DNA from 4 places in the Pseudoalteromonas sp. RWi3 genome. Region 2 is predicted to be linked to each of the others. Evidence: predicted binding sites of a transcription regulator. Region 2 holds the regulator's gene; each other region holds the start of a gene.
What was found. Region 2 encodes ArgR, which controls arginine synthesis, uptake and breakdown. Its sites were predicted from a motif close to ANTGAATANNTATTCANT; they were not measured.
Positions count from the first base shown of each region.

Region 1: gltB (glutamate synthase large subunit) is a predicted target of ArgR. The motif match lies at 6,814-6,831, and genes of this name have one in related genera.
Region 3: ACFI4Z_RS08435 (OadG family protein) is a predicted target of ArgR. The motif match lies at 5,610-5,627, and genes of this name have one in related genera.
Region 4: ACFI4Z_RS13425 (aspartate aminotransferase family protein) is a predicted target of ArgR. The motif match lies at 6,058-6,075, and genes of this name have one in related genera.

Region 1 covers NZ_JBHNYL010000017.1:11,886-20,091, forward strand. Annotated here, with positions in the region: gene ACFI4Z_RS16530 (FAD-dependent oxidoreductase) at 828-2,243, opposite strand; gene gltB (glutamate synthase large subunit) at 2,253-6,710, opposite strand; gene ACFI4Z_RS16540 (efflux RND transporter periplasmic adaptor subunit) at 7,486-8,206, shown strand, end outside.
Region 2 covers NZ_JBHNYL010000005.1:117,664-125,869, reverse strand. Annotated here, with positions in the region: gene mdh (malate dehydrogenase) at 18-953, opposite strand; gene argR (transcriptional regulator ArgR) at 1,204-1,671, shown strand; gene ACFI4Z_RS09205 (Dyp-type peroxidase) at 1,694-2,593, opposite strand; gene ACFI4Z_RS09200 (ABC transporter ATP-binding protein) at 2,640-3,683, opposite strand; gene ACFI4Z_RS09195 (ABC transporter permease) at 3,684-5,315, opposite strand; gene ACFI4Z_RS09190 (Fe(3+) ABC transporter substrate-binding protein) at 5,315-6,319, opposite strand; gene ACFI4Z_RS09185 (tRNA-uridine aminocarboxypropyltransferase) at 7,133-7,822, opposite strand; gene lpdA (dihydrolipoyl dehydrogenase) at 8,053-8,206, opposite strand, start outside.
Region 3 covers NZ_JBHNYL010000004.1:253,994-262,199, forward strand. Annotated here, with positions in the region: gene ACFI4Z_RS08410 (histidine kinase sensor domain-containing protein) at 1-805, opposite strand, end outside; gene ACFI4Z_RS08415 (response regulator transcription factor) at 802-1,488, opposite strand; gene ACFI4Z_RS08420 (hypothetical protein) at 2,030-2,206, opposite strand; gene ACFI4Z_RS08425 (sodium ion-translocating decarboxylase subunit beta) at 2,370-3,500, opposite strand; gene oadA (sodium-extruding oxaloacetate decarboxylase subunit alpha) at 3,512-5,293, opposite strand; gene ACFI4Z_RS08435 (OadG family protein) at 5,304-5,549, opposite strand; gene ACFI4Z_RS08440 (DUF1328 domain-containing protein) at 6,067-6,237, shown strand; gene ACFI4Z_RS08445 (hypothetical protein) at 6,291-6,482, shown strand; gene pdxJ (pyridoxine 5'-phosphate synthase) at 6,535-7,266, opposite strand; gene recO (DNA repair protein RecO) at 7,282-7,968, opposite strand; gene era (GTPase Era) at 7,988-8,206, opposite strand, start outside.
Region 4 covers NZ_JBHNYL010000010.1:61,799-70,004, reverse strand. Annotated here, with positions in the region: gene ACFI4Z_RS13455 (hypothetical protein) at 1-67, shown strand, start outside; gene speD (adenosylmethionine decarboxylase) at 145-957, opposite strand; gene ACFI4Z_RS13445 (OsmC family protein) at 1,045-1,458, opposite strand; gene ACFI4Z_RS13440 (DUF3802 family protein) at 1,550-1,897, opposite strand; gene astD (succinylglutamate-semialdehyde dehydrogenase) at 2,044-3,513, opposite strand; gene astA (arginine N-succinyltransferase) at 3,529-4,545, opposite strand; gene ACFI4Z_RS13425 (aspartate aminotransferase family protein) at 4,632-5,837, opposite strand; gene ACFI4Z_RS13420 (HDOD domain-containing protein) at 6,351-7,511, opposite strand; gene ACFI4Z_RS13415 (anthranilate synthase component II) at 7,563-8,144, opposite strand.

The sequences.
Region 1 (8,206 bases), on a different contig from region 2:
GCTTTTAACACTTTCTCGCAAACAAACAAACGCACGAAAACGCATGCGATTGCTCGCTGTGTCATTATTTTTTTGAGAGTACTAGCAGAGCCGATATTGCAAAACGTCTCAATATAGCCCGAAGTAGCGTTAATAAATAGGTTTCTAGTTACCTAGAACATGGAGTTAATGGCTTAGAAAATAAGCCCATTCAAGGGCATCCATCTAGGCTGCAACAGCCACAACTTAAACAACTATCTGAATATATAAAGCGCACGAGTACAGAACTTCAAGGCGGCGCCTTATCGGTGAAGCTATTGTACAGTACATCAATACTGAATTTGGTGTTCACTACCTCTTACATCATGTTTATAAAGTACTGAAACGATCCTTCACATCTCAGGGCATCTGCCATTAGATCGTACTGATGTCTGGTTTCAAGTCAGGCGCGATTTGGGCAACAAAATCTGACTACGCAGATCTGGGTTGAAACAGGCACTCGCCCACGGATTGTAAAACAACAGCAGTATGGGTATTTATTTGGTGCAATATGCGCTGCGGTAGGCCAAACAGGATCATTAGTCAGTCCATTCGTAATTAAAGAAGCGATGAGGCAACACATGAGTCAGATATTACAGTCCACACCAGTAGGAAGGTATGTAATCACTTTATTTCAATACCGACACGAGTGAAGAAAATGTGCAATCGTGAATGGATAAAATTGATTTAATCTTTATGCGGATTGGTATTAGAACTGCACTAAGGATTTATTAAATCAATCTTAATGATGGCTCTAACAAAAAAGCAAGCCAGGTGGCTTGCTTTTTAAAGTCAAAGAGGTGCAAAACTTACACCTTTAAGTAATCCATGATCCCTTCGGCAGCGTTACGCCCCTCAAAGATTGCGGTTACTACTAAGTCTGAACCGCGAACGATATCACCACCAGCAAAGATTTTCGGGTTAGTGGTTTGATGCGTAAACTCCCCCTGCTCTGGTGCATTAATGCCGCCCCAGTGGTTAATTTCAACATCGTACTTTTCTAACCAATCCATTTTGTGTGGTTTAAAACCAAACGCCATAAGTACTTGGTCGGCTTCGATTACATGCTCTGAGCCAGGTACGACTTCTGCGCGGCTACGACCGTTCTCATCAGGTTCACCCATTTGAGTTTTAACCATTCTCACGCCAGCAACATGACCTTTGTCGTCAAGTTCGATACCAGTAGGTTGCACGTTAAAGGTAAATTCAACACCTTCTTCTTTGGCATTTTTAACTTCACGCTTCGAACCTGGCATGTTTTCTTCATCACGGCGATAGGCACAAATTACTTTGTCAGCACCTTGACGAATCGATGTACGAACACAGTCCATCGCTGTATCACCACCACCGAGGACCACAACTTTTTGCTTAGCCATATCGATGTAAGCTTGGTTCGTTTCGTCATAGCCCATTACACGGTTAGTATTACCAATTAAGAACGGTAATGCATCATGTACACCCGGTGCGTCTTCATTTTCAAGGCCAGCACGCATACTTTGGTAAGTACCCACGCCTAAAAACACAGCGTCGTAATCAGCTAAAATCTCGTCCATGGTGATATCCACACCCACTTCCACATTAAGCTTAAACTCAACGCCCATTTCAGTGAATATTTCGCGGCGCTTTTGCATCACTTCTTTTTCAAGTTTGAAAGAAGGAATACCAAAGGTTAAGAGCCCACCAATTTCTGGGTGACGGTCAAATACCACCGGTTTCACACCATTTCGCACTAGAATATCTGCACAACCTAGTCCAGCAGGGCCTGCACCAATAATGGCTACTTTTTTATCTGTCCATGTCACATAAGACATGTCAGGTTTCCAACCCATTTTAAATGCAGTATCAGTGATATATTTTTCAATATTACCGATAGTTACTGCACCAAACTCTTCATCTAAAGTACATGAGCCTTCACATAATCTATCTTGTGGACAAACTCGGCCACATACTTCAGGTAAACTGTTAGTACGGTGAGACAGCTCTGCTGCCTCTAATATACGGCCTGTACGAATTAACTTTAACCACTGTGGGATATAATTATGTACTGGGCATTTCCACTCGCAATATGGGTTACCGCAATCTAAGCAACGATCTGCTTGTGAGTTTACTTGAGTCTCTGAAAAGGGTTCGTAAATTTCAACAAACGATTTCTTACGTGACGAAATAGGTTTCTTACGGGGATCAACCCGTTGCACGTCTATAAATTGATATACATTCTCGCTCATACTACCCCCTTACTGTGCTTGAACACGAAGTTCTGCACTACTGCGAGCGCGATGCCCGAGTAAACTTTTCACATCACTTGATTTTGGCTTAACTAACTTAAACTTAGGTAAGTAAGTTTCAAAATTCGCTAAGATAGTCTCTGCACGACTTGAACCTGTTAGCTCTAAGTGCTCGGCAATTAGACCGCGTAAGTGTTCTTGGTGAGAACTGAGTTCATCCAATACCACTATTTCTACGAGCTCTGGGTTAATGCGTTTTTCAAAGTCGTTACGCTCATCTAAAATATAAGCAAAACCACCTGTCATACCAGCACCAAAGTTAACCCCAACGTTACCAAGAACACACACAACACCACCAGTCATGTATTCACAGCCGTTATCACCTAAGCCCTCTACAACCGCTTGCACACCTGAGTTACGCACAGCAAAACGCTCACCTGCACAGCCTGCAGCAAATAACTTGCCGCCTGTAGCACCGTATAAACACGTGTTACCAGCAATCGTTGCTTTGTGGCTTTGAAATGATGAACCTAGCGGCGGACGAATAACTAACTTACCGCCAGCCATGCCTTTACCAACGTAATCGTTTGCATCACCTACAAGTGTCATCTCTAGGCCACCGGCATTCCACACACCAAATGATTGACCAGCAGTACCATGCAATTCAATTGATACAGGATCAGCAGCCATACCTTGGTTACCGTGTTTATCAGCTATATAGCCTGATAACATCGCTCCAACTGAACGGTCAGTATTACAGATACGATTAACCAGTGAAATTCCCGTACTTTCATCGATTGCTTGTTGTGCTTTTTCAAGTAACGTTTCGTTTAATTTACCTAAGTAATGTGACGAATTCGGTGCGCTACAATAAAGTGTTTCGCCCGTTGGGTTATTTGGCTGAGCAATCACAGAAGATAAATCAATCTTTTGTTGCTTCGCGGTTTTGCCTTCAATCGCTTCAAGTAAATCTAAACGGCCAATTAAATCGGTTAAATTTGCTACACCAAGACTTGCCATGATTTCGCGTGCTTCTTGTGCAATAAACTTAAAGTAGTTCATCGCCATTTCTGGCAGACCATGGTAATGATTTTGACGCAGTGTATCGTCTTGTGTTGCAACACCGGTTGCACAGTTGTTTAAGTGACAAATACGTAGATACTTACAGCCTAGTGCAACCATAGGTCCAGTACCAAAACCAAAGCTTTCAGCACCTAAAATAGCGGCTTTAATAATGTCTAAACCTGTTTTTAATCCGCCATCTGTTTGTAGACGAATACGATGACGCAGGCCATTTTCAACCAATGCCTGTTGGGTCTCTGCAAGACCAAGCTCCCATGGGCTACCCGCATACTTCACGGATGTTAATGGACTCGCACCGGTACCACCGTCATAACCTGAGATAGTGATTAAATCGGCATAAGCTTTAGCAACACCCGTGGCAATCGTACCCACTCCTGGCTCTGATACTAGTTTGACCGAGATGAGAGCTTTAGGGTTTACTTGTTTTAAATCAAAAATTAGCTGGGCTAAATCTTCAATTGAGTAAATATCGTGATGTGGTGGAGGCGAAATAAGGGTCACACCGGGTACTGAATAGCGCAGTTTAGCGATATACGGCGTTACTTTTTCACCTGGTAATTGGCCACCTTCGCCTGGTTTTGCACCTTGCGCCACTTTGATCTGAATAACATCAGCGCTGCGTAAGTAATGTGGTGTTACACCAAACCGGCCCGAGGCAACTTGCTTAATGCGCGAGTTTTTCTCAGTCCCGTAGCGTAGTTTATCTTCACCACCCTCACCTGAATTTGAGCAACCGCCTAAACGGTTCATCGCAATAGCCAGTGCTTCATGTGCTTCTGGTGACAACGCACCAATACTCATTGCCGCAGAGTCAAAACGTTTGTATAACTCAGTAGCAGGCTCAACATCATCAATGTTTATACCTTTCTCTGGCAATTTAAGCGCAAGCATGTCACGTAAAGTTGAAACTGGGCGCTTATTAACTAAATCGGCATACACGTTGTAATCTGTGTATTCACCTGAACGTACTGCTTTTTGCAATGTTTGAATAACGTCTGGGTTGTAGGTGTGGTATTCACCGCCATGTACATATTTAAGTAAACCGCCATGGCTTAACAGCTTGCGTTTACTGTGCGCTAATTGATGAAGTTTACGTTGGTCTTCATCAAAGTCGCTAAAACATGCGCCCTTAATTCGACTAGCTACACCATTAAAACAAGTATCAACTACATTATCTGACAAACCAACAGCTTCGAATAACATTGAACAACGATATGACGCAACGGTACTTATGCCCATTTTCGACATGATCTTGTACAAGCCTTTGTTTATCGCATTACGATATGCAAGAGTCACTTCGCAGTAGCTTTTCTTAATCACTTTTGAGTCGCTCATCGCAACCAATGATTCATAAGCAAGATATGGGTAGATTGCCGTTGCACCAAAACCAATTAGTACAGCAAATTGGTGCGCATCTCGTACACTACCGGTTTCAATAATAATGTTTGACTCGCAACGCAAGTTGTTATCTACAAGGCGTTTTTGTACAGCGCCCACAGCCATCGCTGCTGGGACTGGTAATTGATTTTCATCAAAATTACGGTCGCTCAAAAACAACATTACACAACCTGAAGCCGCTTTTTCTTGCGCTTCATCACAAATACGGGTGACCGCATTAGCTAAGCCTTCTTCTTTGCTATAAGTAATGTCAATTTTACAATAGCTATAGTGCGCTTGGTCGGCACTCAGTAACTGCTGCATATCTGCATACATCAAAATCGGTGTATCGAACTGCAAACGTTTAGCGTGGCCTGTGGTTTCGTTAAATACATTTTGCTCGCTACCTATACAAGTAGCTAAAGACATAACGTGATTTTCACGAAGTGGATCGATTGGCGGGTTGGTTACTTGCGCAAATTTTTGGCGGAAGTAATCAAACAGCGAACGGTTCCCCTCAGAAAGTACGGCAAACGGTGTGTCATCACCCATAGAGCCTGTCGCTTCTTGACCAATTTCACCCATTACACGAATCACACTGTCGAGCTCTTCGTTAGTAAAGCCAAACATTTTTTGATATTTCAGTAAGGTTTGATCGTCAAATGAACGATTACCTGCATCTTGCTCTGATAATTGCTCGAATGGTGTTAAGCGTTTAACGTTTTCTTCAAGCCATGCTTTATAGGGGTGACGCGCTTTTAAATCTTGATCGATTTCATCAGAGTGCCAAATCTTGCCTAAATGTGTATCAATAACGAGAAGTTCACCCGGACCAACACGGCCTTTTTCAACCACTTCATCAGCAGTGTAATCCCAAATACCCACTTCTGAGGCAAGTGTAATAAAGCCATCTTGTGTGATCACATAACGCGCAGGACGCAAACCGTTACGGTCTAGATTGCAGGCTGCAAAGCGACCATCAGACATAACGATACCCGCAGGACCATCCCACGGTTCCATATGCATTGAGTTAAAGTCATAAAACGCACGTAAGTCATCATCCATCGCACGGTTTTTCTGCCATGCAGGTGGCACAAGCATTCGCATAGCGCGGAATAAATCCATGCCACCAGCTAAGAATAGCTCAAGCATGTTATCTAAGCTTGATGAATCTGAGCCAGTTTCATTAACAAACGGAGCCGCTGTTTGTAAGTCAGGTATAAGTGGCGATGCAAACTTGTACGAGCGCGCACGCGCCCACTGACGATTACCTTGAATGGTATTGATCTCACCATTGTGCGCTAAATAACGAAATGGTTGAGCAAGTGGCCAGCGTGGTTGTGTGTTTGTTGAAAAGCGCTGATGAAAAACACAAATCGCACTGGTCATACGAATATCAGCTAAGTCTAAATAAAAGTTAGGTAAATCTACCGGCATCATCAAGCCTTTGTAGATAGTCACTAATCCTGACAAACTCGCTATGTAAAAACCTTCATCGTTACTCAAGCGTTTTTCAGCGCGGCGGCGTGCTACGTATAAACGACGCTCTAAATCTTTCGGACGCCAACCCTCTGGTGCACTTACAAAAATCTGTTCAAAATTCGGGAGTTGTTTCTTGGCAATAGGGCCCAAACACGATGCATCTGTCGGAACAACACGCCACCCCTGAATATTAAGCGTTTCTTTTTCGAGTTCTTCACTCAATACATCTTTGGCAGTTTGTGCAAGTACTGGATCTGCGTTTAAGAAAATCATGCCAACTGCATAGTTTTTACCTAAATGCCAATTCTGCTCACTGGCGATTGCGCGGAAAAAACTATCTGGTTTTTGCAACAATAAACCACAACCATCACCTGTTTTACCATCGGCAGAAATACCACCACGGTGTTCCATACGGTCAAGACCGGTGATCGCTGTTCTTATTAAGCGATGACTAGCCTGACCATTGACCTGGGCTATTAAGCCAAAGCCGCAATTATCTTTTTCTAATTTTGAGTCGTATAACATAGACCCCTCCCCTTGCTACAACAGCTAGCTATTAATGATCTTCTCGACGGTTTGCTAGCAGACAGTCAAAACTATCGCCAATTGTACATAGAGTCAATAGCATTATGAATACATATTCATATTCTTGAATATTTCTCACGCAAGTACAATCTTTTTATTTCGTGCCATTTTTTAACATTTAGCCGATAAACACTCATTATTTTTTTATGACACTGGTGTCAAATTTAACAACTTGTAAAAAACAGCCAACCCACAAACCACAGTTTACGTAAACGTAAGTCACCCATAAAATGCATAAATATTCACTATCGAGTTTGAGTGATGATTATTGCTGTTTTACATTGAGTATTAAATTATTGCTTATATAGATGGCGTAATTTGAGTGTACTTTTAAACATTGACTCATGGCATAGCTCTGTTGAACTGCATAAAATACACATAAATGCATAAATACCGCTTCACAATAACAGGCCTATTTTCCTGCCCCCTCATAACAGCATTATGAAATTGACCTTAAGGGAATGCTCAAAAAAGTGTCCGCTGCGGACACATTTGCTGTCCGCGGACACATTAAAAAGGGCAAGTAAAAACATTTAATACAATAAATCAATAACTTGAAACTTGGCACAGTAATCGAATACATAAAACTAAGATATTAATAGGACACCATTATGTTTATTCTCAGTTTGTTTTTAGTCTCGCCAATTACCATGTTTGCCGTGAGCTTAATGATTACCTACCTCGAAGAATAGATATAAAAAATAAAGGAAGTCTCATGATAAAAGATACTAGCGCACAGGACACTTCTGTTGTCCAAACTAAAAGCTATAAGAAACCAATCATTATTGCCGCTGTAATTATGTCGCTTGTCGCATTGTGTGCTCAGGCGTTTATGGGTAATGAAAAAGGGTCTCTTTCTGTTGATAGAGATACATTACAGATTGCCCCCGTAACCCGAGCTACATTAATTAGGGATGTTTCAGCCAGTGGCAAAATCGTCGCTGCAAATGCACCAAAAATTTACAGCCCAGAAAGAGGCTATGTGGATTTACGAGTAAAAGCAGGCGATAACGTTAATAAGGGAGCAATTATTGCTATTGTTGAAAGCCCTGAACTCACTAACGAATTAAAGCAACAACAATCTGTATTAGCACGCCTAGACGGTGAGCTGAAACGCAAACACCTAGAGGCGCGCAGACAAAAACTTAGTTTAACTAAAGCTCTCGACCTCGCTCAAGTTGAACTTAATGCTGCTGATAGGGAAAACCGCCGCGCTAAACTTTCAATTTCTAGAAATTTAATTAGCCAAATTGATCTAGAAAAAGCAGTCGATGATTTAGCACGCGCAAAGCTTTCATACAAACATGCCCAACAAGAGGTAGCGTTAGCTAAGGATACATTAGCGTTTGAACTTCAAGCCGCTGAACGAGATTTAGCAAGGCAACAGCTTGTTGTTGACGAACTAAACCGACAAGTTAGCAACCTTACTATTGAAG
Region 2 (8,206 bases):
TGGCGATAATGGCAAGATTATGCGTTGATGAAATCAACACCTTCTTGAATGTCTTTTTTCAGTGTATCTAGCATGTCGTTTTTAGCTTGTTGCTCAAACGCACTTAGTTCACCGTAAGAAAGAATTTCTTCTACGCCGTTTTTGCCTAAACGTACTGGGTGTGCAAAGTATTCTGCATCGCCATCTTCAACAGCTACGTATGCATAATCTACAACGTCTTCACCTTGTAGGCCTTTTACTAAAGACATACAAAAACGTGCTGCTGCTGCGCCCATTGATAATGTAGCTGAACCACCACCCGCTTTAGCATTTACTACTTCAGTACCCGCATTTTGGATACGTGGAGTAAGTGCTGCAACTTCCTCATCAGTGAAAGTAACACCTTCAACTTGAGAAAGTAATGGAAGGATTGTTGTGCCTGAGTGACCACCAATAACAGGTACTTTAACTGAAGCAACATCAACACCTTTAAGCTCAGCGATGAATGCTTCTGAACGAATTACGTCAAGTGTTGTGATACCAAAAACACGGTTTGCATCGTAAGTACCCGCTTTTTTGAATACTTCAGCAACAATTGGCACTGTACCGTTTACTGGGTTAGTGATGATACCTACCAATGCTTTAGGACAGTTAGCAACAATACCTTCAGCTAATGTTTTAATGATACCAGCATTTACGTTGAATAAATCAGCACGGTCCATACCTGGCTTACGTGGCATACCAGCTGGAATAAGTACAATGTCACAACCAGTTAATGCTTGATCTAGTGCATCGGCACCGAAACCAGCAACTTTAACATCAGTTGGGATGTGAGAAAGGTCAACAGCAACACCAGGAACAACTGGGGCAACATCATAAAGTGATAACTCAGAACCTGCTGGTAAACCTGTTTTTAGTAATAAAGACAACGCTTGACCGATACCGCCTGCAGCACCTAATACAGCAACTTTCATTGGAATTCTCCGTAATTTAAGGTAGAAAATATTTGTGGCACTAAGATAAAGAAATTAACGGCTAAAGACAAATTTATCCTGCTTATTTTGCACATAATTTCGACCATAGTTGTAAATAACTTGAGCAAGAGATAATAAATCATTCTCAAGCAGCTATTTATGCCTTTTATTCAGTAATAAAAACAACTACTGCATAAGTATGCATTTTTGTGTAGAATTTAGAGCATCAAATAACAAAGCAGACAACAACATGCAACCACAAGATAAACAAGAAGCGCTAGTTAAAGCTTTTAAATCACTTTTAAAAGAAGAAAACTTTGGGTCCCAAGGTGAGATTGTTGACGCATTAAAAGACCAAGGTTTTGATAACATAAGCCAAAGTAAAGTGTCACGCATGTTAAGTAAATTTGGTGCCGTACGAACTCGTAATGCTAAACAAGAGATGGTTTATTGCTTACCGGCTGAGATGGGGGTGCCGACAGCAAAAAGCCCACTTCGTCAATTAGTCATTGATATCATGCATAATGAAATGATGATTATAATCCGTACAAGCCCCGGTGCTGCACAGTTAATAGCCCGTTTATTAGACTCATTAGGTAAAGCTGATGGCGTACTAGGAACGATTGCAGGTGACGATACCATTTTTATTGCACCAGCCAAAATATCTGAAATTGACGTGACATTGGAACGTGTGCGAATCTTATTTGATACTGTATAAATAACCCAAACCTCAGGTTAAGTTATAACTGTTTTAAAAAGTTAATCGATGGGGCAAAAAATGCGGATCCCATGTCTGCTTGAGTAAAATCAAGCCAGTGGTCATAATATTCCCCTTGCCCCAATCGGCTTTGCAGCACCTTTTCAAATACACTACCATTTGCAGCACAGTGTATTGCTAATACCCCCTGCTCATGAACATCGCCATATGGCATACTTTGGTTAAGTAATAATGGATGCCCTTGCTCATCTTTGAGCTCCGTTCGTGCTGCATGACTAGTTTGAACCTCAGGGTTCAATGGCGTATTGTCGAGGCGGGTTCGCCCCATAATTTGCTCTTGCTCATGTAACGATAAATGCTGCCATACTGTCAAATCATGTTTATAACGCTGGACATGTATATAACTCCCCTGATCTTCAAAGTTATCAGCCTTATGAACCAATGCGGTGGCTCGCTTTTGTCGCCCATGTGGTGTGTCGCCACCAAGTATAAAACCATTAAAATCACGGCCATCTAAAAACCTAAAATTACGAACTTGCTCAACCAACTCAACATCAGGTGAAAATAGCTTTAGAATCTGTAACGCAAATAAGTGATTTACATCCTCTCTATCTGAGCGAATCTGAACAAACAAATCGAATGGCTGTGCTGCCATAACGTGATCATTGTGAGTAATATTAGGAAAGCTTTGTAGTTGACTAGGAATAAACTCAGGGAGTATGTGGGGCCAATATTGCGCACCTACAGCAACAAAGCTTGAGAGCATTGATTCTGAAAACTGATCTGAGAATTCATCTTGAATAATGCTAACACGCTTTAGCTTTTTACGTAGTGACTCGTCATGACCATCAAATACATTAAAAAACAAATGCAAACCGTGTAAGTTTGCTTCAGCACAAATCCCTGATTGCGCTTGCGCCATGGTGATTCCTTAACTCTAGGTTGTACACAGCATTACACTTTGATAATTAATCAGCGAAAAAATTTACCGTGTGTGGTTTTATTTTTATTGTTACCTGTTCATTTATATTAAATGACTGGCTTAGCTCGGCAGCAACTTCTATCTCTTGACCACATAATGCCACCTTAAACACATTAGATGAGCCAATAAAGCGCTGACTTAATATGGTCACTGGGTGGCTATCTGATTCTGAAACAGCAGATAAAACTAAATGATGTGGGCGAATATATAACTGCCCTATATCTGATTTATGGTTATGTGCTTGCAAGGATTTAACCTGCCCAAAACAGGTTGAATACTCTGTTGCTGTAACTGCTTTCGCATCTAAGTATATGCCCTGACCGAGAAATTCCGCAACTACCTTTGAATTTGGCATACTAAAAAGCTGTTCAGGAGAGCCTTGTTGCGCAATTTTACCTTCGTGCATGACAGCTAAACTATCTGAAAATGCAAATGCCTCTTCTTTTGAGTGAGTAACAAATACTGCTGAAACTTGCTGATTTTTTATTATACGGCGAATATCTGCAATCAACTCAAAGCGTACCTGCGTGTCGATATTGGAAAATGGCTCATCTAGTAACAGTAAACTAGGCTTGTAAGCGAGTGCTCTAGCAATGGCTACGCGCTGCTGCTGCCCACCAGATAGTTGGTGAGGAAAACGTGTTGCACACCCAAGTAAATGAACTAGCTCCAGCATTTCAGTCACACGTTCTTTTTTTTGCGCTTTAGTCATGTTTGTTAGGCCAAAAGCAATATTATCAGCAACCGTTAAGTGTGGGAATAACGCATAATCTTGAAACATCATGCCTATATTACGATGCTCTGGTGCTAAAAATGACTGCTCATCCGACACTAACTTTGAGTCAATAAATACTTTTCCCTGCTTCGCTTCAATAATGCCTGCAATAGCTTTTAACGTGGTCGTTTTACCACAGCCACTGGCACCAAGCAGGCAAACAATCTCATCCTTTGCAACAGTTAAGTTTAAGTGTTCAATCACTGAAGTACCGTTATATTGGTACGATAAATTTTCTAAAACTAAACTACTCATTTAACTACGTTGCTCCATTGAGCGGTTAACAAGGTACAATGGCACAAGCCCCACTAAAACAATCGAGAGCGCTGAAATTGAAGCAAGCTCTAACTGCTCATCACTCACATATTGAAACACATGCGTTGCAAGGGTTTCAAAATTAAAAGGCCTAAGTAATAATGCCGCCGGAAGCTCTTTCATACACTCAATAAATACCAACAAACCAGCTGTTAGAATACCACGGCGCAACAGAGGAATATGCACCTTTGTTAACGTTTGTCCTTGGCTTTTTCCCATTGATTGGCTAGCCATATCTAACGAAGGGCTAATACGCATAAAGCTCGCTTCAACAGCGCCATGGGCAATGGCGTAAAATCGTACAACATATGCAAAGATTATGGCAAATAAAGTACCGCTAAGTAGTAAGCCTGGCGAAAAACCAAATGGTTCCAGCCAAACATTAAGCCTCTCATCAAGCATTGTTAAGGGTAATAACACTGCAATAGCTAAAACAGTGCCAGGTAATGCGTAGCCCGTACTGGCCAGTCGACCAGGTATGAGTGGATATTGCTGCTTTGCGATGCGTTGATAAAAAACAACTAATAGACTTAATACAATGGTGATAACACACACAATTGCAGCCACTTTAAAACTTTGCCAAGCATACAAGAAAAACGCATCATTCCATGCTTGGTCAGCATACGCAAAAGCATAATTGAGCAGTACAGCAACTGGTAATATAAAAGCAAAAAATAACACGGCACAACAAAACAGCGTTGCTAACCAGGCGTAAAACCCTTTTAAACTATACAGTGTTTCACTATTAACACCTGATTGACGTTCATAAACAGCTTGCTCACGGCGACTAAAGCGCTCTAACATTAACGCTAAAAATAGCATTAATAACATAATACCGGATATTTTAGCGGCTGCTGTTAGGGAATAATAGCCAAGCCATGTATCGTAAACAGCCGTTGTAAGTGTACTCACCGCAAAGTAATTAACAGTGGCAAAGTCAGCCATTGTTTCCATGCTAATTAACGCAAGACCTGCAACAATAGCACCACGTGCTAACGGCATACTGACACGGTAAAAGCTTTTAAACGGTGACAGTCCCATAATTTGGCTAGCTTGTACCAACTTAAATGATTGTTCACGTAAAGCGGTTTTAAAAATTAAATAGAGATATGGGTATAAAACAAGGGCAATCATAATAATCGCGCCGGGTAGCGTTCGAATATCAAAAAACCAATAATCACTTGGGGATTGCCAACCAAACCAATCACGAAGCGCGACTTGTATCGGCCCCGCATAATCAAGTAAATCGGTATATACATAGGCAATTATATAGGTTGGCATAGCAAGGGGCAGCATAAGGGCCCATTCAAACTGTTTTCTACCAGGGAAATCACAATAAGCGGTGATCCAACCTAGCGGTAATGCAATTGCGCTACTGACAATACACACACCCAGGATCAACAATAAAGTATTGCGTACGTAATCCCACAACACGGTATCCCAAAGGTGGCTAAAAACATCTGAATCGCCTTGCAGCGATTCAAATAAAAGAAAGCATAGCGGAGTTACCAGTACAACACCGATAACCCACGCAAATAACTGCCATCGAGACAGTGAAAATTTTAAACTCATTAAAGGTCGAACTTCACCTCATCAATCAACTTAAGCGCTAACGGACGATATTTGCTAATTTCATCCAGTGGTAAACTGTCTTCCTTAAAGTTACCCCAAGATGCCACTAAACTTGATAATTCCACACCTGGTTTAACCGGATATTCCATATTGACCGAGGCATACATATTTTGCGCCTTATTGTCGGTCATAAACTCGATGAGTTTCAAGGCATTTTCTGGATTTTTAGCGTATTTGGTCATAACCACACCAGATACATTAATATGTGAGCCACGATCACTTTGATTTGGAAAGTTTATATTTACAGCATCAGCCCATGTTTTTTGAGCTGGATCTTGAATCATTTTGCCAAAGTAATAACTATTGCCCAAAGCTAAGTCACATAACCCTTCTTTTACCGCTTTGACTTGCGCGCGGTCATTGCCTTGAGGTTTACGGGCTAAATTTGCTTTAACACCTTCAAGCCATTGCTTTGTTTGAGCTTCGCCATGATGCGCAATCATAGAAGCAACAAGACCTAAGTTGTATGGATGTTTACCTGAACGAGTACACAGTTTTCCTTTATACTTTGGTAAGGCTAAATCTTCATAACTTAAATCTGCCAGCGGTCCCATTCTATCTTTAGATGAATAAACATTTCGCACCCGCTTGGTTAATGCTATCCACTGTCCTTCATTATCACGGAACTTTGCAGGAACATTTTCATCAACTGTTTTACTGTTAATTGTTTGCGTTAAATTAAGTTCGTCTAACTGGACTAAATCACTAAAATTGGACGTTAAAACTAAATCTGCTCGACTGTGTTTACCTTCGCGCTTAACTCGTTCAATAAGCCCTTTTTTAGCGAAAACGACATTGGTTTCAATGCCCGTCTGCTTAGTAAAATCATCCAAAATAGGCTGGATTAAAAATGGCTGACGAAAAGAATAAATATTTACTGCATCATCAGCCAAAGCAGGGGCTGCTACTGTAAGTCCAATCAAAACTGCTAATGTTTTTTTCATAAATCGTGCTCGCACAAATAGTAATTATTATCAATCAATAATACCTTTTCCCCACTTAAAGTGCACCTAAAATCTAGTTAGAGAGCATATACAGAAGTTGCTTGTGAGATATCTCTTACGCTACTGGCAGCTATTGAGTATAAATATGACTAATTATCACCCAGATTAAAGCTAAGAAACTGATTTATAATAACTAAATTAATTTTCAATTTAAACAGTAAAATTTTGAATGTAGTTTTTCGCCTATTTTGTTTGCATAAACTCTCTATACTTATTCTATCGGTTAAGCAGACAACTTAGATAAGTTTGCAACAAGGAATAGTAGCTCAATAATCGTTAAGAAAGGTTTAGTTGGAAACAAGGATATACGGACAGGCTCAGGAAGAGTAACACAAGGGATTGGTAAAAAGAGGACAGCATCACTGATGATGCGAAATGGACTAACAACAGGGCTCGAAAGAGAGTTGTTATACAGGATGTAAAATAGGAAAAATCATGGACAGGCCTTCAAGGCACCACAATGGAACTGTTTTATAAATGGATAGCATCAGGATGATGCGTAAAGGACGGGTAATAGACGTTACCAAAATGGCGTACGGATACAATTGGATATAGGCCCGGATAGCCTAAATTGTGCAGAACGAATAAGTAACAGCGCAATAACATGGATTAGTAAAAATTAGGAGTTGATTAAGTTCAATTGCAGGATGCAGAAAGTTAGAAGATTCCGCAAGCGCGACTAGAGATAGTACGCGCTTTTCTTTTACGTAAAATTCATCACTCAGATAAGCCTACCCAATAAATACACAAGTTCTACTGTGGCCGGCCCTTATTTCGTTTGCCTAATAAGTAAGCATCACGGAACTTCATAAAATGCTGCTCAAGTTTACTTGAGGCATCTAGTTCTCCGGCTAATGCTAAAACCATGATTGCCACTTCAGCTGTTCCTAACTGGTGGGCATGTGGTGCAACACGCAAGCGGTAATCAGAGAGTTTTTCAGCACTGATAGACAAGACAGGCAAACCATCTAGGTAAGGGCTTTTACGGATCATTTTTTTTGCTTCACGCCACGTGCCATCTAAAAAGATAAATAAAGGACGTTTACTTGGCAGGTGCTCTACAGCTGTAATTACACGAGAGGCATCTTCAACATCAGTGGCAGGAAAAATCACTATAGGCTGATATTGCGGGTTATTCAATAACGCTAATAACTTTTCATCAGGCTCTGTTCTGTCCCAACGAAAAGCGAAGTTATCAGGCACTATTTCAGCTATTAATCGCCCTGTATTAGAAGGTTTAAAGCTTTCATTATGGTACATCAGCATACAAACCGCAGCAGCGCATTGAGCCTGCTCTACACCGTCACAAATACAGTAATGTTTTGCGATTAAGCATTGTTCACAGCGATCCATCTTGCCACCACGAGCATTAAACTCACGCCGAGATTCACTTATTTGCTGAGCTCGTAAAGCAAGTACTGAGTTTGTAGAGCGATTAGTCACGTGATTTAATACCTAAAAAATGATCGGCGCATATTGTAGCTAAAAACAGTGGGAATAGATATCAATGTAGTGGTAAGTGGTAAGTCAAAAAAAGTTTGAGCGTAGTAAGGTACTTGTCAGTAGTTAAAAAATACTCGGGCAGCTTAAAACTTATAGCTTAAGACTTTACAGCTTTACTAACAAAAAACCCAAGCCGAGGCTTGGGTTTTTAAACAATTAACTAAAAGAACTTACTTCTTCTTTTTAACAGCTTTTTTGTTTGGTAAGTCAGTGATTGAACCTTCAAATATTTCAGCCGCAAGGCCGATTGATTCGTTCAATGTTGGGTGAGCGTGAATGGTAAGTGCTAAATCTTCGCCATCAGCACCCATTTCAACAGCTAGG
Region 3 (8,206 bases), on a different contig from region 2:
GAGTGATTCGCTCAAGGTGCTGTTTACTTTCGTGCTCATCAAAGTTTTCAACTGCTATATCTAAACGCGTAAGTGGTGTTCTTAATTCGTGGGATAAGTCTGAAATTAATTGTCTTTGATTGTTAATGAGCTCACCAATACGACTAGCCATTTGATCAAAGGTAAATGCAAGTTGGGCAAGTTCATCTTTACGTCCTCCTAAATACTTCGCCACTCTAACTGAAAAGTTACCACGGCTAAATTCTGCAGTCGCTTTTTCTAATTGCTGTAGAGGCGTAATAATATGGCGATATAAAATAATCGATAACACGACTAAAACCAGCATTGGCATTATTATTTGCAACATAAACTTAGTTGTTGTCCAGTAGTTACCTGGGCGCATACGCTCAGGTAATTTTATTAATAAGCTGCCATTAGTATGAGTGAAAGGAATTTCCATTATGGGGTTTTGCTCAAAGTAGAGATGAATTTTCCATTCAATGCTGCGCCCAAAGTGATAACCACCAACAATATTTTGATCAAATGATTCACCAGCTATGTGGTTTACCTTAAAACCAGCTATGGATACCCAAGTGTTTTCTTGAGTTTTTAACTGTGCCAACCAAGCATTTAATTGGTCTATTTTTCCAGTCGTATAGAGCTTTTCGGCGTGTGCTCCCCACGCTTGTAACTGCATGCGATCTTGCTCTGCAATAAAACTCATGCTCTCTTCTGTTTTTAAGGTAAATATATGTAATAAATAAAAAAATGAAACTAAACCTGTAGCCAAAATTAGGCATAATTTCCAAAGTAACTTTCGCTTCATTTAAAACAGTATCCTTTACCATGCACCGTTTGTAAGCGCTCCCCAAGCCAGTTAGCGTCTGTTAGTTTTCTTCTTACTCGACTAAGATGCATATCAATACTACGATCATAAGCGCCTAACTTTTTATTAAGCACTGCTTGGTATAAATCTGATTTACTGACTATTTGATTTTGTTGCGAAACCAGCTCCCAAAGTAATTTAAACTGAATTGGTGTGAACTCAAGCTCTTCACCATTTACATAAATAACCTGTTTGATAACGTTGAGCATGAGGCCATCAATATTTATTTCTACATGACTGCTTGGTTTTACGCTTGCTTGGCTTCGTCTTAATAGGCTCTCAATTCTGAGTAACAGCTCTTGGGTATTAAATGGCTTGGCAACATAATCATCTGCGCCATGGCTCAAGCCTAAAATACGCTCTTCTTCTGCACCTTTGGCTGAAACCATAATAACAGGCTGCTGGCTGGTCTCTCGCAGTGTTTTTAAAAGTGATACACCGTCTAACTTAGGGAGCATTTTATCAAGTAAAATAAGGTGGTGTTGGCGACGCTGAGCTATTTCTAACCCTGTTAAACCATCAAAGCACTGTTCAACACAGTAACCTGATTTAACCAATAAATCGGTGAGATAATGATTTAACGTATTATCGTCTTCAATTAATAAAACTTTTATTTTTGACACTAGAAATCCAAACCAATATAAATGGTAATTATTATCATTTACATAATAATCACTGAGCTATGTAATGTAAATAAGTAGCTAGGTATTTAAAAAACGCACAACTTAGGTCATATTGCAAAACGAGTATAGTAAAGCGATTTATCTCCTGAGCACTTCCCTAAGCGACATGATCTATTTTCGCTAATATTTATTAAAGAAACTATTATGGAGTGACAATATAAGGCTAAGGCATTGTCTGAAACTCTAATCCTGCACCTTAATTGCACAGGATAAACCTGAAGAAACGATGGTATTTATATAATTTCACATGGAAATCTGAGCCACTGGTTTTAAATAAATATTTAAAATTATTTTCCCACGACTCAGAGTAAACTGAATAAATAAAACACGTGATAATACTGTGCTTTAATAAAGACTGAAAGGATATTATTCGTTGGGTTTCGTGATGCTCAAACACAACCTACGTAGCCAATTTTAACGCTGAGCAGCTTAAGACTTACAGCTTACCGCTCCTAGCTGCTCTAAAACTGACGGCTACGCTCTACCGCACCAACATATAAATCAACTGTACAACCAATGAAATCATCACTAATGGCCAAATATACTTTGCATATTTAGTTGCGCCATCTAAACCCATTTTTGATTGATACTTTTCAAGTAATGGCACAAGAATGACAAGAGCGACAACTAAGGATATTAAAATCACAAAAATATTCATACCACTGCCTTTTAAATTCAGGTTCTAAATTTAGGTAATTAGTAAAACTAACGTTGATTATACCCAAAAAGCGCCCAAAAAAAAGCGCAGTTTAAACTGCGCCAGTCGGTTGGAAGTAAAAGTTATGCAGTTCTCAACATGAATGAGCACTGCAAATTGTTCTTTAACCCACAAGTGCTAACAAAATACCTGCAGCTACGGCACTACCTAGTACACCTGCTACATTTGGCCCCATTGCATGCATCAATAAGAAGTTATGCGGGTTGTTTTCAAGGCCTACTTTGTTCACTACTCGCGCAGCCATTGGTACGGCAGAAACGCCCGCTGCACCCACTAATGGGTTTATCGGTGATTTAGATAACTTATTCAAACCTTTTGCCATAAACACACCTGACGCTGTACCGATAGAAAACGCCAATGCGCCTAACGCTAAAATACCCAGTGTTTCGACAGTTAAAAACTTGTCTGCGGCTAATTTAGACCCTACAGCTAAACCTAAGAAAATCGTTGTGATATTGATAATCTCATTTTGTGCACTATTACTTAAGCGATCAACCACACCCGATTCACGCATTAAGTTACCTAAACAAAACATGCCTACAAGTGGTGTTGCAGCAGGTAAGAACAACATAGTCAAACCCAAGACCATTAGAGGGAAAATGATTTTTTCCTTCTTAGACACTGAACGTAATTGTGGCATTTGAATTTTGCGCTCTTCTGGCGTTGTAAGTGCACGCATAATTGGCGGCTGAATAATCGGCACAAGTGCCATATAAGAATACGCAGCTACAGCAATGGCACCGAGCAAGTCTGGCGCTAATTTTGATGCTAAGAAAATAGCTGTTGGACCATCAGCACCACCGATAATTGCAATCGCAGATGCATCTTGTAATGAAAACTCAAAACCAGGTACATAGTTAAGTAAGATAGCACCGAATAACGTAGCAAAAATACCAAACTGAGCAGCAGCACCAAGTAACATCATACGAGGGTTTGCTATCAGGGCGCTAAAATCAGTTAATGCCCCAACCCCCATAAAGATCAATAACGGAAACACACCAGTATCAATACCAATATGATAAACGTAATACAACAAGCCACCGGGGTCTGATAAGCCCGCAACGGGGATATTAGTTAATATGGCACCAAAACCAATGGGCACCAATAATAATGGTTCAAAGTTTCGCGAAATCGCGAGGTATAATAATAAACACCCTACTGCGATCATGATTAATGCAGGAAACGTGAAATTAGCGATACCCGTTGCTTGCCAAAGATTTAGTAATGCTTCCATCCTCTACACTCCTAAGCCATTGAAATCATAGCGTCACCAGTTGTAACAGAGTCACCCTCAGCAACGAGTACTTCTGCAATCGTTCCACTGTGTGTGGCACGGATCTCAGTTTCCATTTTCATCGCTTCCATGATCATCACAACGTCACCCGCATTCACTGCTTGACCCGCTTTAACCTTGATTTTAAAAATGTTACCCGCAAGTGGAGCATTCAATGTTTCTCCAGATGCAACTGATGCAGACTGAGGAATTAACTCACTGTCTTTAAGTGTTACTTCTTTTAACTCACCGCCTTGGGCAACAACAACATCATATACTTTGCCATCAACTTTAACGCTGTATTGCTCTGCTTTAACGGTATTGTTATTAGGCTTGTTGCTAGAAGGCTTGTCTTGCTTAGCTGATTCAGCACTTGGTACTGCTTCAAATGCATCTGGGTTGTTACGGTTTTTCAGGAACTTTAAGCCAATTTGAGGGAACAATGCGTATGTTAAAACATCGTCAATTTGTTCATCTGCTAGCTCTAATCCTTGCTCCTGCGTTTCTTTTAACAACTCTGTGTGTAGCGTTTCAAGCTCAGGCTGAAGTACATCTGCTGGACGACATGTAATAGCTTCGCCACCATCAAGTACGCGTTCTTGAAGTTCCTTATTCATAGGCGCTGGCGTTGAACCATACTCACCTTTTAGCACACCCGCCGTTTCTTTTGTGATGGTTTTGTAACGTTCGCCAGTTAGTACATTCAATACAGCTTGAGTACCAACAATTTGTGAGGTAGGTGTTACTAATGGTAAAAAGCCTAAGTCTTCGCGTACACGTGGTATTTCAAGAAGTACTTGGTCTAGCTTATCAGCTGCACCCTGCTCTTTTAATTGGTTTTCCATGTTAGTCAACATACCGCCAGGCACTTGGGCTAATAGAATACGACCATCAACCCCTTTTAAACTGCCTTCAAATGCCGCATACTTTTTACGAACATCACGAAAATAGGCTGCAATCTCTTCTAGCTGGTTTAGATCCAAGTCAGTATCGCGATCAGTTCCTTCAACAATTGAAACAATGGTCTCTGTTGCGCTGTGGCCGTAAGTCATACTCATAGACGAAATTGCTGTATCGAGCATATCAATACCGGCATCTATTGCTTTTTGATAAGTCGCGGTGCTCAAACCAGTAGTTGCATGACATTGCATTGCGATAGGAATAGAAACAGTTTCTTTTAATCCTTTGATCAATTGCTCACAGTCATAAGGCTTAAGTAAACCTGCCATATCCTTAATACAAATTGAGTGACAACCTAAATCTTCTAACTGCTTAGCTAAGGTTAACCACATATCAAGTGTATGAACTGGGCTGACTGTATATGAAATAGTGCCTTGCGCGTGTGCACCCACTTTTATTGCAGCTTTGATAGCTGTTTCAAGGTTACGCACATCATTCATCGCATCAAAAATACGAAAAACGTCAACACCATTTTTATGGGCTCGTTCAACAAACTTTTCGACCACATCATCAGCGTAATGACGATACCCTAAAAGGTTCTGACCACGCAGTAGCATTTGTTGCTTCGTATTTGGCATTGCTTTTTTAAGTGCACGGATGCGCTCCCACGGATCTTCGCCTAGGTAACGAATACAGGAATCAAATGTTGCCCCACCCCAAGATTCTATAGACCAATAGCCTGCGTTATCTAATTTTTCAGCTATAGGCAACATGTCATCTAAGCGCATGCGTGTTGCTAACAAAGATTGATGTGCATCTCTGAGTACCAACTCAGTAAGTTTTAATTTAGCCATAGGACACCCCTTATTGTTTTTGATTATTTTTGTATTGAGCAATCGCGGCACTGATTGCAGCGATGTGGCCACTAGGCACACCTTGAGATTTGAGCGATGGAGTGCGTGTAGCTTCAGCCACAGGCTCTTCAAATCGACTCATTAATTTAGACATGAGTGTAATTGCTGAAATTAGCAATGATAAAAAAATGAAAACACCCACCATACCAGTAACCATTAAATTTGCTGCTGTTGCAAGTGATTGACCAATATCCATGCAGACCCCCTAAATACAAAATTTGCAACCCACACCACAAGTGGGTAATAAACCAGTTTATATAAATAATTATTCAGCAATCATAGCAAAGATAGGAACCCTATCCAAGCTTTGTAAATTGGTAAAACCAATTAATATTAAAATAACATACCCACACTTAACTTAACACTCTCAATATTGGTATTATTTGCTGTGATATAGATTACAAAAATAGTCAATATAGCTAAAAGTTATGAGCTAACTTAATTAGCATGACTATTTTTAATTTTTAACTTATAAAACCAACTAGTTCAGAATTAAAATATAAAGAAAGTTAAATTGGTCTTACCAAAAAATAGCTTAATAAAGGAATATATAACAGCAAGCATAAGTTACACGTAATAAAGTAAATATTACTTACACATTTTTTTCACCCGCTTACCAATTAAAGTCAACCCACTGAAAATAAACAACTAAATTTATGGCACATAACTAGCATTAACTAATTCGTACAAATTAACAAACCAAGGAGACGACAATGTTACGCTGGACAATTACATTTTTAGTTATTGCACTTATTGCTGCAGTGTTAGGTTTTGGTGGCATCGCAGGTGCCGCAGCAGGAATTGCCAAAATTATATTTTTTATATTTTTAGTATTATTAGTTATTTCACTAGTTTCAGGTGCGCTACAAGGCAAAACACCTTAGTCGAAACATATACATACTGATTTATTTATTATTTATTTACAAGGAATTACATTATGAAATCTACAACAGTAAAGACTGCCGTTATCGCCCTTTTCGCAAGTGCTTTTATTATGGGCTGTGAAGACAATCATGCCGAAGAAGCCGGTGAGCGCATTGATGAAGCAGTAACAGATGTCGGTAACAAAATAGAAGATGCATGTGAAGAAGTTAAAGAAGGCGTAAAAGCCGAAGAAACTAACTGTTAATTCAAGCATAATATAAAAAACGACTCATCCGAGTCGTTTTTTATTGATTAAATTAGGCTCTAGCCTCTAACATCAAGCGCTTCATATCGCGAACCGCTTTATCAATGCCATCAATGGCTGCACGGGCAATGATTGCATGTCCAATATTTAGTTCATAAATATCTTTCATTGCAGCAATGGGTTTAACGTTATGGTAATGCAAACCATGTCCTGCGTTTACCGTCATACCTAAACTAGCGGCATATTCGACACCTTGGCGAATGTGCTCAAGTTCTTTATTCATATCAATGTCATTTTCAGCATCTGCATATGCGCCGGTATGAATTTCAACAAATGGGGCATTACATGCTTTTGCGGCATCCAGCTGTGATTTATCAGCATCTATAAATAGCGATACTTTGATCCCCGCAGCAGTCAGCTTTGCTGTAGCTGATTTAATTTTTTCAAAGTTTGCTACAACATCTAAACCACCTTCAGTAGTCAGTTCTTCACGTTTCTCTGGCACTAGGCAAACATACTCAGGCTTAACATCTAATGCGATATCCAGCATTTCATCAGTTACTGCAATCTCTAGATTCATGCGTGTTTGAATAGTTTTGGCCATCACATAAACATCACGGTCTTGAATATGGCGGCGGTCTTCACGCAAGTGGATAGTTATACCATCAGCGCCAGCATGTTCAGCTACACTTGCTGCATGAGCGGGATCTGGGTAGTTTGTGCCGCGTGCTTGGCGTAAAGTTGCGATATGATCAACGTTGATACCTAACAGAATGTCTTTCATTTTTTACCTATATAATTATTTAATAAAAAGCTCACGGCTTTTTAGTGGTTTTTTACCAAGCAATGGCTTCATTAAATGACGGCTTAATTGTTTCGCCATATATAGCACATCAGGTGCACTAAAGTCATGATCTGCAATTGCATTTAACTGAGCTCCCGTAAACCCATCCCCTTTTAAGTCTTGGGCAACAAAACCGTATTCGGCATAGTAACTATACGTGTGCGCCGCATCAATTGGATCGCCCGCCGCATCGAAAGTAAAATCAACACCATAGCCGAGCAACTCTAGTAACTGAAATTCATAAGAGCGCAACACCGCTTGTAAGTTTGGATGTTGGTTTAGCTGCGCAAGGTGAGTTTTATATAACTGATAAGCGTAATCAATGGGTTCATTAATTGGCACAATGCGGTTAGTGAGTTCATTTAAATAAAAGCCACAGTAAAGCTGATCACCTACAAGTGGCGATTGTGCACCATGTAATTCAAAGCGTTGAATATATTTTAAATCATGTTTACCAGTGTAATTTACTAGTAAAGTTTGGAAGGGTTGTAACTGTGCTTTATGCTTTGTTGCTTGTCGGCCACTAATACGGGCTAACATTCGCAATTGGCCAACGCCTTCTACGAGCATATCAAGCATTACTTGTGAGTCGCTGTAAGGACGTCGGTGTAATAAGTATGCTGTGTAGAAGTCGCTATCCATAGGTTAATTTAGGCTGAAGTTAATCTTCACCATAGCCTAAACTACGCAGGGCTCTTTCATCGTCAGCCCAACCTGATTTTACTTTTACCCAAAGCTCTAAGAACACTTTATTATCAAGCATTTCTTCAAGATCTTTACGTGCTTCACGGCCAATAACTTTTAGCTTTTCGCCTTTGTTACCTATAACCATGCGCTTTTGTGTTTCGCGCTCAACCAAAATCAGACCATTGATATGCCA
Region 4 (8,206 bases), on a different contig from region 2:
GCTATACGTTGGTATTTGCTTTTTATTAGGCGCTAAACCCTACTGGCAAGTTTACCACCGACACTGAGAGCACTTCACTCTCGCTATCTAACACAAAAAACGGCGCATAACTTTCGTTATGCGCCGTTTTTAAACAAGCTTAGCTTATTCTGTATCTGGTAAATTACGGCCGTAGAAAATCTCTTGCATCTCACGGGTTAACTTAGAACGAATTTCTTCTTCTTCGTCGTCAGATAAGTCATCTGTAGACACACCAAATAAATAAGTATTTAAATCGGTCTCTTTTAACATCATCTTAGTGTGAAATAGGTTTTCTTGATACACGTTCACGTCCATCATTTGGTACGCTTCTTTGGTATCTTCAGTCATGTAATTTTGAATCGAATTAATAGCATGATCGATATAGTGCTTCACACCATCCACGTCGCGGGTAAAACCACGTACACGGTAGTCGATTGTCACCACGTCTGAATCCAAACTATGAATTAAGAAGTTCAGCGCTTTTAGTGGCGAGATAATACCACACGTCGACACTTCGATATCAGCACGGAACGTACAAATACCATCATCAGGATGTGCTTCAGGATACGTGTGAACGCAGATATGACTTTTATCTAAATGCGCAACAACAGTGTCAGGCAATGGCCCAGGCGTTTCGTCAACATCATAGGTTTGCTGTTGTTCGATTGGCTCCTCAGATACCAATATTGTGACACTGGCACCTTGCGGATCATAATCTTGGCGAGAAACATTAAGAATGTTTGCGCCGATAATATCAACCACTTCACCTAAAATATCGGTTAGTCGATCAGCATTGTACTGTTCGTCGATATATTCAATATATTCTTTACGCTGTTGTTCGGTCTTTGCGTAGCAAATATCGTAAATACTAAAGCTTAAACTTTTGGTTAAGTTATTAAAGCCATGTAGTTTAATTTTATCGAAGGGTTTGTTCATGATAAACCAACCTATAAACTAGTGAAATCTGCCACTGCAGAATGAAAGTTCGCGGATTTTATACGAATTTCACCACGGGAAAAAGCGTTATTTTAGCTGTTGTTGCACAACTTCATGGCTGTGGGTAATTTCTACTGTTTTATCAAGCATTAATGCGACTGAGCAATACTTTTCAGCAGACAACTGTACAGCACGTGCAAGGTGTTTCTCTGAGACATTATCACCGGTAACAACAAAGTGTAGGTTTATCTTAGTGAACACGCGAGGAGCTGATTCAGCGCGTTCTGCGTTTATCTGTACTTGAACATCTGAGAAGTTTTGTTTGGCTTTTTTTAGAATGCTTACCACATCAACAGATGAACAACACCCTGCTGACATTAATACCATTTCCATTGGGCTCGGTGCTGCGCTGTCGCTGCCAGCATCAAAAACTACATTGTGGCCAGAATTAGAAAGACCAATAAACGTATCGCCTTCAACCCATTTTACATTCGCTTGCATATTATTTCTCAAAAAAATTATTTTCTTGATTGTATACCCAAGCCACCTCAAGATGCGAGTGTCGAAGAATAAAAAGCGATAATCCGTTTACTTAAGCCCCTTCAGCCACAGCATTATCAAATAAATTTTTCACTAGTCCAGCAAACTCATCAATAAATGCGTGCTGCTCTATGGTCACCTGTTTGCTGGTAACACTGCTGAGCACTTCTTGTAAATCATACACAATGCCATCAACCTCACGCACGATCATGCCACGCTGCTCTGTTGAAAGCTCTGTATGTTGCTCGCATAACAGCATCACATTTTCAGCTATATCGTCTTCAATTAACTCCATTATCGTAGGAGCGCCAGGTTTTATTTCGCCGGGCTTCTCAAATAACGCTAAATTTTGAGTAAGATACATGATGAGATCATCATACCCTTGCCTATCTAAAACCATAATTAAAACACCTGTAATAAAATTATTGGAACTCTAATGATTTAAGCAGAAAGCGCTTTTAATTGCTACCTTTGCTCAGTAACCAATACAAAAAAAGCAGCCTAGGCTGCTTTTTTAGTTATTTAGTACCAAACTAGAGTACAATATTAGTCAATTTTTAGACCTGGGCTCAATGTTGCTGGCATCGCGACTTTTTCAAGTTCAACTGAAGCAACAGGGTATGCGCAGTAATCTGCCGCATAATATGCACTTGCTCTATGATTACCTGACGCTCCAATACCACCAAATGGGGCTGCGCTTGATGCACCTGTTATTGGACGGTTCCAGTTTACAATACCTGCACGAATGCGACGCAAGAAGTGGTCATAATCAGCTGCGTTATCACTTAACAAGCCTGCCGATAAACCAAAGCTGGTGTCGTTTGCTTTATCAATTGCGCTATCAAAGTCTGTAAAGCGGAATACTTTTAATAAAGGACCAAAGTGCTCATCATCTGGGAAGTCAGTTACATTGCTACACTCTAAAATACCTGGTGTTACAAAACCTGTATTTTCAGTGTGTGTAAGCTCAACTAAAACTTCTGCACCTAGTTCAATTAATTGCTGTTGTGCTTTAGCCATACCTGCAGCGGCTGCTGATGAAATCATCGACCCCATAAATGGTTGTTCAGCATCATCGTAGTTACCTACTTTAATTGCCTGAGTCGCGCTAATTAATCCGGCTAGAATTGCGTCACCTTGCTCACCTGCTGGTAAAAATAATTTACGAGCACACGTACAGCGTTGACCACTTGAAATAAACGCAGATTGCAGAATATCGTGGATTGCCGCTTTAGTGTCTGCCACATCAGTAATGATAAGTGGGTTATTACCACCCATTTCTAATGCGAGAATTTTACCTGGCTGGCCTGCAAACTGTTCATGTAAAATATGGCCAGTGCGTGATGAACCGGTGAAAAACAAGCCATCAATCTCTTTATGTGCAGCAAGTGCTTTACCTGTTTCAACTTCACCTTGCACAAGGTTAATAACCCCAGCTGGTAAACCTGCTTTTTCCCATAGCTTAAGCGTTAGCTCAGCCACCATAGGCGTTAACTCTGATGGTTTAAATACCACTGTGTTACCGGCTAAAAGCGCAGGAACAATATGACCGTTAGGTAAATGGCCTGGGAAGTTATAAGGGCCAAATACAGCAACAACACCGTGTGGCTTGTGACGGATCATAGCGCGACCTTGTGGCATTGGGTTTTCAACGTCACCGGTGCGATCTAAAAAAGCCTTTTCAGAAATAGCGATTTTTCCTACCATGGCACCCGCTTCTGTACGCGTTTCCCATAATGGCTTACCTGTCTCTTGTGCTATCGCTACAGCAAGTTCTTCGCTATGTTCTTTTAGTGTTTCTGCAAACGTTTTTACAATCGCTAAACGTTCATCAAAAGATTTATCAGCCCAAGTGTAAAATGCTTCACGTGCAGAGCTTACTGCGCTATTTACTTGCTCAGCAGATGCCGAGTTAGCCTGCCAAATAACGTCGTTATTTGCAGGGTTTACTGAATTAAATGAATCGCCTTGGCCTTGTGACCATTGACCATTAATAAATTGTGCAGGATGAGTCATATACTTTCTCCTAAATTATAAGCTTGTTGCGGTAACGGTATCGCCCGCTTGTAAATAAAGTGCGTCTGCCATTACTTGTGGCAATGTAAGCTCTGCACTTGTCGCATCGAAGTTTAACTGTGCGACAGTTGCTCTAAAGTCATTTAATTTATCATTCGCCAGCATTACTGGCGTGTCACCGCTGTTTTCACCAATTTTCACGGTAAAGTTATTGGCATTACGAATAGTCGCAATATTATCTACTTTAGCTTCAACAGTTGGGCCCGCATCAAAAATATCAACGTAACCATTAAAGGTAAAACCTTCACTTTTTAATAACTCAATTGCTGGGCGTGTGTTGTTATGGACTTTGCCAATCACTTCTTGCGCATCTTTACTTAACAGGTTCACGTAAATTGGGTACTTAGGCATGAGTTCGGCAATAAACACTTTTTGGCCAATTCCTGTTAGGTAATCGGCTGTTGGAAAGTCCATTGAGAAAAAGTGCTCTTCGAGCCATTGCCAAAATGGGCTGTCGCCATTTTCATTTGATACACCACGCATTTCTGCAATAACTGTTTCAGCGAAACGCTGTTGATGTTGTTTTATAAACATAAAGCGTGCTTTTGACAGCAATTTACCGTTATTATTTTTACGGTAACCATCTTTTAGAAATAACGTACACAATTCAGTAGCACCGGTGTAATCGTTACAGAGCGTTAAAATATCAACCGCTTTGTATACATCAAGCGTACGTGATGAGTGAATCACTTTACTTAAATGATAATGGTAAAATGCATCATCTAAACCTACAGCGGCTTCAATAGCCGAAGTTCCGACGACTTCACCTGTTTCGCTATCTTCAAGAACAAACAAGTAACCTTCATCACCCGGGTGAGATGCACTTTTTGCGAATGAGCTTAATGAATGGTCTATTTTCTTTTGTAATAACGCTTCGTTATTCGGCAAAGAGGTAAAGCCATGGCCCGATTCGTGGGCTATTTTCAATAAAGCTGGGTAATCACATTGCTGGATTGGGCGAAGGATCATCATGAGTCCGCTTGCTCCCTTATATATAACGGTAAATTAGAATGTCAGGGCAAGCTTTCTACTTGCCCTAAATAAGATGGGACGGATAATTAACCGTTCACAACTTTAGCAACTGCTTTTTCAAAACGTGCCATACCTTCGCGAATATCTGCTTCAGGTATTACAAGTGAAGGTGTGAAACGAACAACGTCAGCACCTGCAACTAATGACATAACGCCTTCGTTGATACCGGCAACTAAAAACTCTTTCGCGCGGCCTTTAAACTGTTCGTTAACCACAGCACCAATTAATAAGCCTTGACCACGTACTTCAGAGAATACGTTGTACTTGTCATTGATTGCGGTTAATAACTCACGGAATAACGCTTCTTTTTCTTTAACGCCAGCAAGAACCTCTGATGTATTAACTGTATCAAAAGCCGCTTCACCCACAGCACATGCTAGTGGATTACCACCGTATGTAGAGCCATGCGTACCAATTTTAAGATGCTTAGCAATTTCAGTCGTCGTCAGCATTGCACCAATTGGGAAGCCACCACCTAACGCTTTAGCAGAAGTCAGGATATCTGGCGTTACGCCTAAACCTTGATATGCATATAGCTCACCCGTACGGCCAACACCTGTTTGCACTTCATCGAAAATAAGTAGCGCATTGTGTTTGTCGCATAGTTCGCGAACACCTTTAGCGAATTCGTCTGTTGGTGAGATGATACCGCCTTCACCTTGCAGAGGTTCCATCATTACGGCACATGTTTTATCTGAAATTAGCTTTTCAAATGCTGCTAAGTCGTTGTAATCACAATGTACAATATCACCAGGCTTTGGACCAAAACCATCTGAGTAAGCCGCTTGACCACCCACAGTAACTGTAAAGAATGTGCGGCCGTGGAAGCCTTTATTAAATGCAATGATTTGTGATTTTTCAGCACCGAATTCTTCAAGTGCTAAACGACGCGCTAGTTTAAGCGCCGCTTCATTTGCTTCTGCGCCTGAATTAGCAAAATAAACTTTATCAGCGAATGTTGCATCAACTAGCTTTTTAGCTAAGCGAAGTGCTGGTTCATTGGTCATAACATTTGATAAATGCCAAATTTTTTCACCTTGCTCTTTTAATGCATTTACTAGTGCAGGGTGACAGTGACCCAGACAGTTAACGGCAATACCACCAGCAAAGTCGATATACTCACGGTCTTGCTGATCCCATACGCGCGAACCTTCGCCACGAACAGGAATTACGCTTGAAGGTGCGTAGTTAGGTACCATTACTTGATCAAATAATTCGCGATTGACTGTCATTTTTATTCCTCTTAATTGTGATATCGCAGAGAGTGCAAAGCCGCTAGATTATAAACTTCATCACATGTTTAATGATGCAAATCAGCACAGCCTAAATTAAAAAAAGACTCTCTGGTTCAATTTTCAGGTAGCCATTATTTCAGAGTTTAACGCTATTGTCTCTTATAAAACTATCATGAAACCCTTGTAAATAAAGGGATTGAGATATTATTTCATAGATAGTGAATAACTATTTGCTACAAAATGTTGTTGCACTTTTGGAGTATCAAGCCGCTCTGTGACTCACTGCACGAGTCTGTCGCATTGAAATAGTAGAGATAGAATGGACTGAATGATGAATGAATAGTCGCAAAAAAATTAACAATTATTTTATAATTAGTCGAGTTTTAGCCTGTAAAAGTGAAAATAATACATTATTACTCTCAGAACAGCTGCTATTAGATAAACGCAATTACCTATAGCAGAGCCAAAGTCAGGCTGGCTTTGTCTCAATGGGTCAATCGTAGGGTGTGATCAATCTAATTTAATATGGAAGTTCTGTAAATTAACCTTCTCTAAATGCTGCAACTCAGATTTAGTAAAGTCTATATACTCAAACCACCGCTGTGCTTCATCGCTTTCAACCAACTGGTGCTCTGTGAGCGTAACATACTGCGAATAGCAGCGCGCTTTTTGCATTACCGCTGTTAAAGGCAACAGTGAATCACCCTTTGCAAGCCCTGTAGTCAGTTGCTCCATCACAAAGTTAAAAGGCAAATAACGAAATGCCATTTTTTCAATTACCTTGGCTGTTATTTTTAATGATTGCTCGCTGAGTAACGTACTCAAAAACAAAGGATCTGGCTTCAATTCTAACAATGCAGTATGTAAGTCTTTGTGTTGCTCTTCTCTGGCTAAAGTGACTTTACGACGCCAAACTAATTCAAATGTACGTAGATACAAGCGAACCAATGCTATTTTTCCAACATCCAATAACATCCCGAGTGTAAAAGCATGAATTTCATTGACGCCATTTAGTTTTGCAATTTCTTGTGCGGCAATTGCACATGCCATTGAATTATCACGTAGGCGGCGTTTAAGTAATGGAAAAGGCTCTGTGCTATGCGGCATCCAATGGCGAACAGCAAATGTTGGCACCACAAACTTTAAGTTATCAAGGCCTATGTATCGTAATGCAAGTGAGGGACTGTCGACCTTAACTGAGGTATGCTTATTACGCTGTTTGCGATAGTAGGGTAAGTTTACAAAGGTAACAAGCTCGCGTCCTAACCAACTTAGATCGTTTACAAGTGGCTCTAAACGACCAACCGACGCAGACTTTACAGACAATATATCTAAAATAGCAGGCACATTATCTTCAATACCAATTGTTTCATGTAATACACTGTCTATATCAGCAAGCTGCTTTTTCATTGCAGTTTCAATCGCATTATGAAGCTGCTGACTAGCCTGAGCGCGGTACTTATGGTGTGCTGTGCTCGTCTCTTTACGTTTCGTATGCGCCGCCATTTCTACTTCAAGTAATGTACGCTGCTTTATTGGTTCACCGTAATTAATCTCAAGCGTATGAATATAGCCAATTTGACGTTGCGCAAAGTTATGACCAAGCAATAAGTCATGTGCTCGCTGCTCTAAAACATTGGCGGTGATCTGTTGGCGCTTGATGTCTGTCATTTAATAATTTCTTTTATAAAGTAAGCGAAGAACGGTGAATTAACCCTAAGCCTAGAACCGAGTTAAAAAGTTGGCAAGTAATTCAAGCCCTTGTTCTGTTAATATTGCCTCAGGATGAAACTGTACACCTTCGAGAGCAAGCTCTTTGTGTACAAGCCCCATTATATACTCAAATTCGCCGCTAGGGGTTTGTGTCCACGCAGTTATACCAAGTTCAGCGGGTAACCCTTTCGGCTCAACAACCAATGAGTGGTAGCGACATACGGTTAACGGATTTGCCAATCCTTTAAAAACACCTTGCTCACGATGATATACCGGTGATGTTTTACCATGCATAACCTGTTTTGCGCGCACAACATTTGCACCTAATGCTTGGGCAATGGTTTGATGGCCAAGGCAAATGCCCAAAATAGGATAAATCCCTTTTAGTTGTTCAACAGCTTGTAATGAAATCCCAGCCTCAGTAGGTGAACAAGGCCCTGGTGATATCACTATATGCTGAGGATTTAGCTGCTTAATTTGTGCAATGCTTAACTCATCATTACGTTTTACCAACACCTCTTGATCAAGACGCTGAAAGTATTGCACCAAGTTATAAGTGAACGAGTCATAATTATCGATCATCAACAGCATGAATTAAGTAACCCAAAAAGCATCATCAGAATAATGGGGGGCATTCTATACCCAAACTACCT